2 linked regions of the Methylobacterium mesophilicum SR1.6/6 genome follow. The protein of the gene in region 2 interacts with the protein of the main gene of each other region in a pairwise test. Links are inferred from orthologs where the notes say so. Each region holds a gene or a part of one and is shown on either strand. Other genes may lie near its edges.

The links.
Region 1: the proteins of MMSR116_RS13160 (region 2) and MMSR116_RS20385 interact in binary tests that used the Escherichia coli proteins (3 or more experiments, as listed by UniProt). The link is inferred for Methylobacterium mesophilicum SR1.6/6 from one-to-one orthologs.

What each region holds. Positions count from the first base shown.
Region 1 is NZ_CP043538.1:4,252,626-4,258,926, reverse strand. What follows is about bases 2,056-5,567. They hold MMSR116_RS20385 (2-oxoglutarate dehydrogenase E1 component), read right to left. Parts: upstream 5,244-5,567; coding sequence 2,256-5,243; downstream 2,056-2,255. Other genes in these bases: sucD (succinate--CoA ligase subunit alpha), read right to left, coding at 5,415-5,567; odhB (2-oxoglutarate dehydrogenase complex dihydrolipoyllysine-residue succinyltransferase), read right to left, coding at 2,056-2,164. Outside these bases: lpdA (dihydrolipoyl dehydrogenase), read right to left, coding at 1-14; MMSR116_RS20395 (SDR family oxidoreductase), read right to left, coding at 82-837; more of odhB, read right to left, coding at 845-2,055; more of sucD, read right to left, coding at 5,568-6,299. UniProt on the Escherichia coli protein: E1 component of the 2-oxoglutarate dehydrogenase (OGDH) complex which catalyzes the decarboxylation of 2-oxoglutarate, the first step in the conversion of 2-oxoglutarate to succinyl-CoA and CO(2).
Region 2 is NZ_CP043538.1:2,763,729-2,769,392, forward strand. What follows is about bases 1,613-4,487. They hold MMSR116_RS13160 (ABC-F family ATP-binding cassette domain-containing protein), read right to left. Parts: upstream 4,046-4,487; coding sequence 2,180-4,045; downstream 1,613-2,179. Other genes in these bases: MMSR116_RS13155 (aspartate aminotransferase family protein), read left to right, coding at 1,613-2,129; MMSR116_RS13165 (HD-GYP domain-containing protein), read left to right, coding at 4,366-4,487. In the rest of the region: MMSR116_RS13150 (LysR substrate-binding domain-containing protein), read right to left, coding at 1-734; more of MMSR116_RS13155, read left to right, coding at 828-1,612; more of MMSR116_RS13165, read left to right, coding at 4,488-5,427; MMSR116_RS13170 (UDP-3-O-acyl-N-acetylglucosamine deacetylase), read right to left, coding at 5,447-5,664. UniProt on the Escherichia coli protein: Genetic data indicate it may be involved in ribosome assembly or function.

The sequences.
Region 1 (6,301 bases), 1.5 Mb from region 2 along the record:
AGATCGTAGGACATGCAGGTTCGCTTCCGCTCGGTCGTGCCGCGTCGCTGACGGGCATAGAATGTCAGGTCGGGTCGAGGCTCAGCGGCCGCCGCCGACGTCGAGGATGGCGCCCGTGGTGTAGGAAGCCTCCTCCGAGAGGAGCCACACGATCGGCGCGGCGACCTCCTCGGCGGTGCCCGCCCGGCCGATCGGGACGCCAGGTCCAAGGCGCTCCACGCGGTCAGGCTCACCGCCGCTGGCGTGAATCTCAGTGGCGATGATGCCGGGCGCCACCGCGTTGACGCGGATGCCTTCGGCGGCCACCTCGCGGGCGAGGCCGATCGTCAGTGAATCGATCGCGCCCTTCGAGGCGGCGTAGTCCACGAACTGGCCGGGACCGCCCAGCCGCGCCGCCACCGAGGACAGGTTCACGATCGCGCCCCCGGTCCCGCCGCGCTTCGTGGACATCCGCCGCACCGCCTCGCGGGCGCAGAGGAAGCTGCCGACCACGTTGGTGGTCATCATCCGCTGCAGGCGGGTGAGGCTCATGTCGGCGACGTCGGACTTCACGTCGACCACGCCGGCATTGTTGACCAGCGCCGTGAGCCGACCGAGCCCGTCGGCGGCCTGGAACAGGGCAATCACGTCGGCCTCGCTGCCGACATCGCCCTTCACGGCCAGCGCCTTGCCGCCCCTGGCGGTGATCGTGTCGACTATGCCTTGCGCCGCGGCGGCGTCCGACACGTAGCTCAGGCAGACCGCATAGCCGCGCTCGGCCAGGAGCAGCGCCACGGCCCGGCCGATGCCGCGGCTGCCGCCGGTGACGATGGCGACCCTGTTCTCAGCGCCCGACATGACAGCCTCAGAGGTCCAGCACGAGGCGAGCCGGATCCTCCAGCGCCTCCTTGACCCGCACGAGGAAGGTCACGGCCTCCTTACCGTCGACGATGCGATGGTCGTACGACAGGGCGAGGTACATCATCGGCCGCGCCTCGATCTTGCCGGCGCGGACCACCGGGCGCTCCTCGATGCGGTGCATGCCGAGGATGCCCGATTGCGGCGCGTTGAGGATCGGCGTCGACATCAGCGAGCCGTAGATGCCGCCGTTGGTGATCGTGAAGGTGCCGCCCTGCATCTCCTCGATGGAGAGCTTGCCGTCGCGTGCCTTCTTGCCGAAGCCGGCGATCTTCTTCTCGATGCCGGCGATCGACAGGTCGTCGGCGTCGCGCACCACCGGGACGACGAGGCCCTTATCGGTGCCGACCGCGATGCCGATATGGTAGTAGTTCTTGTAGACGAGGTCCTGCCCGTCGATCTCGGCGTTCACCGCCGGCACGTCCTTGAGGGCGCCGATCACCGCCTTAGTGAAGAAGCCCATGAAGCCGAGCTTCGTGCCGTGCTTCTTCTCGAAGATGTCCTTGTACTGGCTGCGCATCGCCATCACGGCCGACATGTCGACGTCGTTGAACGTCGTCAGCATCGCAGCCGTGTCCTGCGCGTCTTTGAGGCGGCGCGCGATGGTCTGGCGGAGCTTCGTCATGCGCACGCGCTCCTCGCGCGCGGCATCGTCCGGCGCCGAGGGGGCACGCGGCAGGGTCGGACGGGCCTCCTTGGCGGGTGCCGCAGACGGGGCCGGGCCCTTGGCGATGGCGCCGAGCATGTCGCCCTTGGTGACGCGGCCGTCCTTGCCCGATCCGTTCACGCCCGACGGATCGACGCCGGATTCGCGGGCTAGCTTGGCCACCGCCGGGCCGTTGTCGCCCGCCGGGCGCTGCTGCGCTGCTGGGGCGGCCGCGTCGCCGTGGTTTCCGTAGCCGGCCGAGGATTCCTGGGCCGGCGCCTCGGCCTTGTCGGAGGAAGCGGCCTTCGGGGCCTCGCTGCGGGTCTCGGTCTTGGACTCGGCCGCCTTCGGAGCTGCCTTCTTGGCCGGCGCTGCGCCCGCCCCGGCCTCGACGATCGAGCCGAGGAGCGCGCCGGGCTCCACGGTCTCGCCGTCCTTGACGAGAATCTCGCCGAGCTCACCCGCCGCCGGAGCGTTGACCTCCAGGGTCACCTTGTCGGTCTCGAGTTCGACGATCGGCTCGTCGGCCGCGACCGTGTCGCCCGGCTTCTTGAACCAGCGGCCGATGGTGGCCTCGCTCACGGATTCGCCGAGCGTCGGGACGAGGATGTCGGTTGCCATAGGTCTTGCACTTCCGGATCGGTTCGGCCGTGCCGGACGGCCAGGAGTGAGAGGCGGCGGCCGGAGCAGGCCGCCGCCAAGTCCCAAGAAATCAGACCGCCAGGGCCTCGTTGAGGAAGGCCTGGAGCTGCGCCTGGTGCTTCGACATCTGGCCGACCGCCGTGGAGGCGGAGGCCGGACGGCCGACGTAGCGGGCGCGCTTCACCGCGGAGCCGGCCTGGCCGAGCACCCATTCGAGGTAGGGCTCGACGAAGGACCAGGAGCCCATGTTCTTGGGTTCCTCCTGGCACCAGATCACGTCGGCGTTGCGGAAGCGCGCCATCTCGTTGGCCAGCGCCTTCAGCGGGAACGGGTAGAGCTGCTCGACGCGCATCAGGTAGATGTCGTTGAGGCCGCGCTTCTCCCGCTCCTCCAGCAGGTCGTAGTAGACCTTGCCGGAGCACAGCACGACGCGGCGGATCTTGTCGTCGCGCACCAGCTTGTTCTGCGCGCCCTCCTCCTCGGCGTCGTCCCAGAGCACGCGATGGAAGGTCGAGCCCTCGGCGAGCGCGTCGAGGTTCGAGACGGCGCGCTTGTGGCGCAGCAGCGACTTCGGCGTCATCAGCACCAGCGGCTTGCGGAAGTCCCGCTTCAGCTGGCGGCGCAGGATGTGGAAGTAGTTCGCCGGCGTCGTGACGTTGGCGACCTGCATGTTGTCCTCGGCGCAGGCCTGGAGGTAGCGCTCCAGGCGGGCGGAGGAGTGTTCGGGCCCCTGCCCCTCGTAGCCGTGCGGCAGCAGCAGCACGAGGCCGGACATGCGCAGCCACTTGCGCTCGCCGGACGCGATGAACTGGTCGATCACCACCTGGGCGCCGTTGGCGAAGTCGCCGAACTGCGCCTCCCACAGGACCAGGGCGTTCGGCTCGGCCAGCGAGTAGCCGTACTCGAAGCCGAGCACCGCCTCCTCGGAGAGCATCGAGTTGATGATCTCGATGGACGCCTGCCCCTCGCGGATGGAGTTGAGCGGCGTGTAGCGCTGCTCGTTCTCCTGATCGATCACCAGGGCGTGGCGCTGCGAGAAGGTGCCGCGCTCGACGTCCTGGCCCGAGAGCCGGACCCGGTTGCCGTCGAGGAGGGTCGCCCCGAAGGCCAGCGCCTCGGCGGTCGCCCAGTCGATGCCCGCCCCGGTTTCCACCGCCTTGGCGCGGTTGTCCATGAAGCGCTGGATCGTCCGGTGCAGGTGGAAGCCCGGGGGCACCTGCGTGATCCTGCGGCCGATCTCCTGGAGGGTCTCCGCCGAGACGGCGGTACGGCCGCGGCGCGGATCGTCCACGTCCTCGTGCACGGCCTTCACGCCGGACCAGCGCCCGTCGAGCCAGTCGGCCTTGTTCGCCTTGTAATTGTTGGCGACGTCGAGCTCGCTGTCGAGCATCCCGCGGAACTCGGCCTTTCGGGCGTCGAGCGCCTCCTGGGTCACGGAGCCGTTCTCGACGAGCTTGCGGCCGTAAGTCTCCAGCACCGACGGGTGCTTGCGGATCCGCTGGTACATCTTCGGCTGGGTGAAGGCCGGCTCGTCGCCCTCGTTGTGGCCGAAGCGGCGGTAGCACAGCATGTCGATCACGACCGGCTTGCCGAACTTCTGCCGGTACTCGACCGCGACCTTCGCGGCGAAGGTGACGGCCTCGGGATCGTCGCCGTTGCAGTGGAAGATCGGCGCCTCGACCATCTTGGCGACGTCGGACGGGTAGGGCGAGGAGCGCGAGAAGCGCGGATCGGTGGTGAAGCCGATCTGGTTGTTGATGATGAAGTGGATGGAGCCGCCGGTGCGGTGACCCTTCAGGCCCGACAGGCCGAAGCACTCCGCCACCACGCCCTGGCCCGCGAAGGCGGCGTCGCCGTGGATCAGGAGCGGCAGCACCGTGCGGCGCTCGATGTTGGGCTTGGCCCACTGGTCCTGCTTGGCGCGGACCTTCCCGAGCACCACCGGATCGACGATCTCGAGGTGCGACGGGTTGGCGGTGAGCGACAGGTGGACGTTGTTGCCGTCGAAGGCGCGATCCGAGGACGCGCCCAGATGGTACTTCACGTCGCCCGAGCCCTCGACCTCGGCCGGGGAGGCCGAGCCGCCCTTGAACTCGTGGAACACCGCCCGGAAGGGCTTGGCCATCACGTTGGTGAGCACGTTGAGCCGGCCGCGATGGGCCATGCCGAGCACGATCTCGCGGACGCCGAGCGCGCCGCCGCGCTTGATGATCTGCTCCAGCGCCGGGATCATCGACTCGCCGCCGTCGAGACCGAAGCGCTTGGTGCCGGTGTACTTGAGGTCCAGGAATTTCTCGAAGCCCTCGGCCTCGATCAGCTTGTTGAGGATCGCCCGGCGGCCCTCGGGGGTGAAGGAAATCTCCTTGTCCTTGCCCTCGATGCGCTCTTGGATCCACGCCTTCTCGGCGGGGTCGGAGATGTGCATGAACTCGACGCCGAGCGTCTGGCAGTAGGTCCGCTCTAGGATGTCGACGATCTCGCGGATCGTGCCGAACTGGAGGCCGAGCACGTTGTCGAGGAAGATCGGGCGGTCCCAGTCGCTTTCCTGGAAGCCGTAATGCTGCGGGTGCAACTCCTCGTGGTCGCCACGCGGGGCGAGGCCCAGCGGGTCGAGCTTGGCGTGCAGGTGGCCGCGCATGCGGTAGGAGCGGATCAGCATGATCGCCCGCACCGAATCCTTCGTCGCCTGTTCCACCGAGACGCCGGTGGTGGCCGTGACGCTGTCCTGCGGCTTTCCGGGCTTGGCCTCCTTGGCCTCGCGCGCGACGATCTTGTCGCCGATCGCCTTCTCCAGCGCGCCCCAGTTGCCATCGAGCGCCGAGACCAATTCGCCGTTCAGCGGCACCGGCCAGTTCGGCCGCTCCCAGGAGGCGCCGGCGGCGTTCTTCTCGACCAGGGTCTCGTCCTCGCCGAGACCCTTGAAGAAGGTCTGCCATTCCGGATCCACGGAGGACGGGTTGCGGGCGTAGGCCGCCTGCAAGTCCTCGATGTAGGCGGCGTTGGCGCCGTAGAGGAACGAGGTTTCGAGGAGCGCTTCGTTCACGTCCTGGCGTGCCATGGTGCGTCCATCCTGTCGCGCGGGCAGGAGCCCTGCCCTTCGGGATCTCCGTCAGCGCGGCGGAGCGCCCTCAAACCGAAACGGGGCGGGTGACCGCCCCGCTGAAATCGTCTGCACGCCCGATATGGGGGTTGCGGCCCTGCGATGGCCGCAACGCAGGCGCGCGGGGCCTCAGCCCTTCAAAACCTCGACGAGCGTGGAGCCCAGCCGGGCCGGCGACGGCGACACGCGGATGCCCGCGGCCTCCATGGCGGCGATCTTGTCCTCGGCGCCGCCCTTGCCGCCCGAGATGATCGCGCCGGCATGGCCCATGCGGCGGCCCGGAGGCGCCGTGCGGCCGGCGATGAACCCGACCATCGGCTTCTTGCGCCCGCGCTTGGCCTCGTCCTTCAGGAACTGCGCCGCCTCTTCCTCGGCCGATCCGCCGATCTCGCCGATCATCACGATCGACTCGGTCTTCGGGTCGGCGAGGAACAGCTCCAGCACGTCGATGAATTCGGTACCCTTCACCGGATCGCCGCCGATGCCGACCGCGGTCGTCTGGCCGAGGCCGGCATTGGAGGTCTGGAACACCGCCTCGTAGGTCAGCGTGCCCGAGCGGGACACGATGCCGACGGAGCCGGGCCGGAAGATGTTGGCCGGCATGATGCCGATCTTCGACTCGCCGGCCGTGACGATGCCCGGGCAATTCGGCCCGACGAGGCGCGACTTCGAGCCGGTGAGCGCCCGCTTCACCCGAACCATGTCGAGCACCGGGATGCCCTCCGTGATGCAGACGATCAGCGGCACCTCGGCACTGATCGCCTCGCAGATCGCATCCGCCGCGCCCGGCGGCGGCACGTAGACCACCGAGGCCTCGGCGCCCGTGGCCTCGCGGGCCTCGGCCACCGTGTCGAACACCGGCAGGCCGAGATGGCTTGAGCCGCCCTTACCGGGCGACGTGCCGCCGACCATCTTGGTGCCGTACGCGATGGCCTGCTCGGAGTGGAAGGTCCCGTTCTTGCCGGTGAAGCCCTGGCAGATGACCTTGGTATTGGCGTCGATCATCACCGACATGA
Region 2 (5,664 bases):
CGCGACTCGACGCGCAGATCGGCCGGAACCGCCGACCGGGTCAGCACTGCAACGGCTTGGCCCGACCGCGCGACCGCCAGCAGCCCCGACAGGCTACCGCTCGCGTAGGCGATCCGGTAGGCGCGCCCGGCCCGCTCCAAGGCGGTGCGCGCCGCCCGATGATCGAGGGTGTCGGGATCGCCGAGGGCGAGCGGCAGCGGGTCCGGCCACGGTGCGGTGGCATCCTTCGCCGTCACCCAAACGAGTTCTTCCCGCCTCAGGATGGCGCGCTCGGCCACGCGGGGAACGGAGACCAGGGCAAGGTCGAGGCCGCCGCGTTCGAGCCGTTCTTCGAGCCGGGGCGTCGCGGCGCAGACCACGTCGATCGCCGCTGCCGGATGTTGCTGAGCGAAGCCGCGCAGGAGCACGGGCAGGAACGCTTGGGCATAATCATCCGGGCATCCGAAGCGCAGGGATCCGCTGAGGCTCCGACCCGAGAATTCGGCGAGGGCATCGTCGTGCGACGCGAGGATGCGTCGGCCATGGACGAGAAGTCGCTCGCCCTGGACGGTGAGCAGAACACCCCGGCCCGTCCGCGTCAGCAACGGTCGGTCGATGAGTTCCTCCAGTCGCTTCATCTGCATGCTCAGCGCGGCTTGGCTTCGGCCGACCCGCTCGGCCGCCCGGCTGAGTGCACCGGTCTCCGCCACGGCGGCGAAGCTGCGCAGAAGGTCGATATCGAGGGTCCGACCCATCAGGATCTCTGAATTCTCGTTTCAGAACTATAAGCTGGTGCGCGGGTCCGGTCGCCCCTTAGCATGCTAGGCAGACGCGGAGCACGAGCGACGATGACGCAGAATGCCGACGAAGATTTCTGGGATCGCGCCCGGCGCCACTTGGTGCGGTATGGCGGCGCGTTCGCCCCCGTCATCGTCGAGCGGGCGGAAGGCAGCTTCGTCATCGACGCCGACGGCAGGAAAATCCTCGATTTTACCTCCGGTCAGATGAGCGCGATCCTGGGCCACGGCCATCCGGAAATCGCCGCGGTGGTGGCGGATCACGTGAGGACCCTCGACCATCTGTTCAGCGGCATGCTGAGCCGACCCGTGGTCGATCTCGCCACCGAACTCGCCCGGCTCGCGCCTGGGCAACTCGACCGGTCCATGCTGTTGACGACCGGGGCGGAGGCCAATGAGGCCGCGCTGCGCATGGCCAAGCTCGCCACCGGCGGCTGGGAGGTGGTGAGCTTCGCCCAGTCCTGGCACGGCATGACGGCCGGGGCCGCTTCGGCGACCTACAGCGCGGGTCGCAAGGGCTACGGCCCGGCGCCGGTCGGATCGTTCGCGATTCCGGCGCCGAATGCCTACCGCCCCATCTTCGAGACGGGGGGCGCTCCCAATTGGCAGGCCGAGCTGGACTACGCCTTCGCGCTGGTCGACCGTCAATCCACCGGCAATCTCGCGGCGTTCCTGGCCGAACCGATCCTCAGCTCCGGCGGGATCATCGAGCTTCCGCCCGGCTACCTCGCGGCGCTCAAGCAGAAATGCACCGAGCGCGGCATGCTGCTGATCCTCGACGAGGCCCAAACTGGTATCGGCCGCACCGGGCTGATGTTCGCGTGCGAGCGCGACGGGGTGGTGCCGGATATCCTCACCCTGTCGAAGACGCTGGGCGCCGGCCTGCCGCTCGCCGCGGTGATGACCACGCCGGAGATCGAGGATCTCTGCCACGCCCGCGGCTTCCTGTTCTACACGACCCATGTCTCCGATCCGCTCCCGGCGGCGGTCGGCCTGAAGGTCTTGGAGATCGTTCAGCGCGACGGGCTCGTCGCGCGGGCCGCGGCGGCCGGCGCCCATCTGGCCGCCCGGTTGCGCGCGCTCCAGCAACGCTTTGCCTGCATCGGCGACGTGCGCGGGCGGGGGCTGCTGCAGGGCGTGGAAATCGTCGCCGACCGGGCCTCCAAGGTGCCGGCGCCGGAACTGGGCGACGCGATCACCCGGCGCTGCCTCGAACTCGGGCTGAGCATGAACATCGTCCAGCTGCCGGGCATGGGCGGCGTGTTTCGCATCGCGCCGCCGCTGACGGCCACGGACGCGGAACTCGACCTTGGTGTCGACATCCTCGAGCAGGCGATCGAGAGTGCCGTATAGGCGGCTTCCAAAAGGCTTCCGCAAGGCTTCCCTGGCGCGTCCTCAAGCGCTCAGGCCGCCTCGATTTCAGCGCTCACGGTCAGCCACTCCTCCTCGGCGGCTGCGAGCGCGCTGGCCGCGTCCGCCCGCATCTTGGCGATCTCGCCGGCCTTGGCGGCGTTTTCGCGGAAGGCCGAGCCGTCCTCCAGGGCCGCGTCGATCTTCTGAATCGCCGCCGTCAGCTTCGCCATCCGCGCCTCGATGGCGTCGAGCCGCTTGCGCAACGGTGCCAGCGCGGCGCGGCGCTCGACGCCCGCGCGCCGCGCCTCGGCCTTCTGACCGCCGGACGGCTCGGCGTCGCGCTCCGCGTCCCGCTCCGGGCCCGACAGAACGAGGCGGCGGTAATCGTCCATGTCGCCGTCGAAGGTCTTCACGGTGCCATCCGAGACGAGCCAGAGCCGGTCGGCGCAGGCCTCGACCAGGAACCGATCGTGGGAGACCAGGATGACAGCACCCTCGTAGTCGTTGATCGCCTCGACCAGGGCCTGACGGCTCTCGATGTCGAGATGGTTGGTCGGCTCGTCGAGGATCAGGAGGTGAGGCCCGTGGAAGGCGGCGAGTCCCATCAGCAGGCGCGCCTTCTCGCCGCCTGAGAGCTTCTCCACCGGCGTGTCGGCCTTGTTGGCGCCGAAACCGAGGCGGGCTGTCGCTGAGCGCACCTTCGCCTCCGGCACGTCCGGCATCAGGGTCCGGACATGCGCGTAAGCGCTCTCGGCGGGGCGCAACTCGTCGAGCTGGTGCTGGGCGAAATAGGCCACCTCCATCTTGGAGGAGCGCTTGACCTCGCCGGCAAGCGGCCCCAGCCGACCGCCGATCAGCTTGCAGAAGGTGGACTTGCCGTTGCCGTTGGCGCCCAGCAGCGCCACCCGGTCGTCAGGCGCGAGACTGAGATCGAGCCCGGTGAGCACGATGCGGTCGCCGTAGCCGGCCTTCACCCGCTCCATGGCGACGATCGGCGGCGACAGCGGCTTCTCCGGGCTCGGCAGATGGATCACCGGCACGTCGTCCTCGAGGAGCGCCGCGATCGGCTCCATCTTGGCGAGCCGCTTCATCCGTGACTGGGCCTGCCGCGCCTTGGTGGCCTTGGCCTTGAAGCGGTCGATGAAGCTCTGCAGATGCGCCCGCTCGGCATCCTGCTTGGCCTTGGCCTTGGCCTGCAGGACCCGCTTCTCGGACAGCTGCTTGGCGAAGCTCGTATAGCCGCCGCGGTAAATCGTCAGCTTGCCGCGATCGAGATGGAGGATGTGGTCGACGCTGGTGTCGAGCAGGTCGCGGTCGTGGCTGATGATGATCGCCGTACGCGGGTAACGTTCCAGGTAGTCGTAGAGCCAGAGGGTGCCCTCGATGTCGAGGTAGTTGGTCGGCTCGTCGAGGAGCAGCAGGTCCGGTTCGGAGAACAGCACGGCGGCGAGCGCCACGCGCATTCGCCAACCGCCGGAAAAGTCCGAGCAGGGGCGGCCCTGGGCGGCCGCATCGAAGCCGAGACCGTGCAGGATCGCGGCCGCACGCGCCGGCGCCGAGTGAGCGTCGATATCGACAAGCCGCGTCTCGATCTCGGCCCGGCGCAGTCCGTCGGCGTGCTCAGCCTCCGCCATCAGCCGGGCGCGTTCCGTGTCGGCGGCGAGGACGACGGCGTGCAGCGTCTCGGGACCGGCCGGCGCCTCCTGCGCAACGGCACCGATCCGCATGCCCCGGGGCAGGGATACGGATTTCGCATCCACCGGAAGGTCGCCCAGGATGGCCTTGAACAGCGTGGTCTTGCCGGCGCCGTTGCGCCCGACGAGCCCCACGCGGGCGCCCTCCGGGATCGTAAAGCTCGCCGAGTCGAGGATCAGACGGTCGCCGATGCGGTAGGAAAGGTCGTTGACGCGCAGCATGGCGGCGTTCTGGCCGTCCGGACGCGGCGAGGCAAGCGCGGCCTGCGTGCCGGCCATCTGCGCCGATCAACAAGCAGTCGTAGGGGATCGGTCTCTGTTGATCGATCTAAAAGCGATGCAAAAGCCGGCATTTTAACGGAATGGCATCAAAGCCGCTTCAGTATCGCGCATCAAGCCTGCGGTCCAACCGCGGTGGTCGTCCCCTGGGTACGAATGCGGACGCAGGCGGATCAGTATTGCGTCTCGGCGCGCCGTTGGGTGGGCGCGCCGCAGCCTGCGGTATCGTGCGCTCGGGGGGGGCGGACGACGGGAGCGAAATCTTGGGCCGGACCCTGATCCTCACCGACGACCTCAGCCGCGGCGAGCGGCTCGCCCGCAGCCTCGGCGCGGTCGGGTCAGCGACGCTCCACGACCTCTACGGCGATGCCGCGCCGCCCGCAGGCGCCACGCTGATCATCAGCGACGTCAGTGCGCTGACGTCCGAGTCCGTGCGCCGTCTGCGCCAAGCCCTCGCGGTGGCGCGCGGCACCGGTACGCCCTTCCTGCATCTGGTCCACGGCAACCTGGAGCGCGGCGAGATCCAGGCCACGGCCCTGGGGGCGACCCGGGCCCTGCCGGCCTCTGTGGCCGGGGCCATGCTGCTCAACGCCGTCGCGTCCCTGACCGGCGAGCCGTCGGGTCGGACGGCCGCTATCCCGCGGGAAGGAATCGAAGGCGCGCGGACAGCCTTCGCCGCCATCTTCCGTGCCGATCGCTGCCCTGAGCCGGCGATCGTCGAGTCCGGGGCTGTCCTGGTCAATCGCGCGGTCCGCGAGGCCAAAATCCGGGATTGGCTTGCCGTGGTGGCGAAGTTCGATGACGTAACCCACCGCCATTGCCTGAGCGTCGCCGGTTTGGCGGCGGCCTTCGCGCGCCAACTCGGGCTCAACGAATCCGACTCGAACTTTCTGATCAAGGGCGCGCTGCTCCACGACATCGGCAAGGCCAAGATCCCGCTCGCCATCCTGAACAAGCCGGCCCCACTGACGCCGGAGGAACGGGTCGAGATGGCCCGCCATCCGGTTCTCGGACACGGCATGCTCCTCGGAGGGGGTTACGATGCGCTGACCCTGGCGGTGGTCCGCTCCCACCATGAGTACCTCGATGGCACCGGCTATCCGGATAAGCTCTGCGGCAAGGAGATCCCGGATCTCGTCCGGCTGATCACGATCTGCGACATCTTCGCGGCGCTCATTGAGGCCCGACCCTACAAGGCGCCGAAAGCCGCTGGCGAGGCCTACGCGATCCTGAAGACCATGGAGGCCAAGCTCGACGGCGACCTCGTGCGCGCATTCGGAGGCGTCGCGCTCGCCTGTGAGACGCCACTCCGGGTTTCGGCCTGACGGATCCGTTCGCCCGCGTTCAGATGAGCTCCCAGGCCCCTTCGTCCTCCATCAGGGCGGCCACGAGGGCGTGGTTCAGTTCGTGCCCGGTGTGCAGGGCGGTCACTCGCCCTTCGATGGGGTGTCCCGTCAAAGCCAAATCACCGATCAGGTCGAGGATACGGTGCCGCACCGGCTCACCCGGCACCTGCATCCCGCCAAGCACGCGCCCCCGGACGAGCAGCGCCGCCGAGCGGG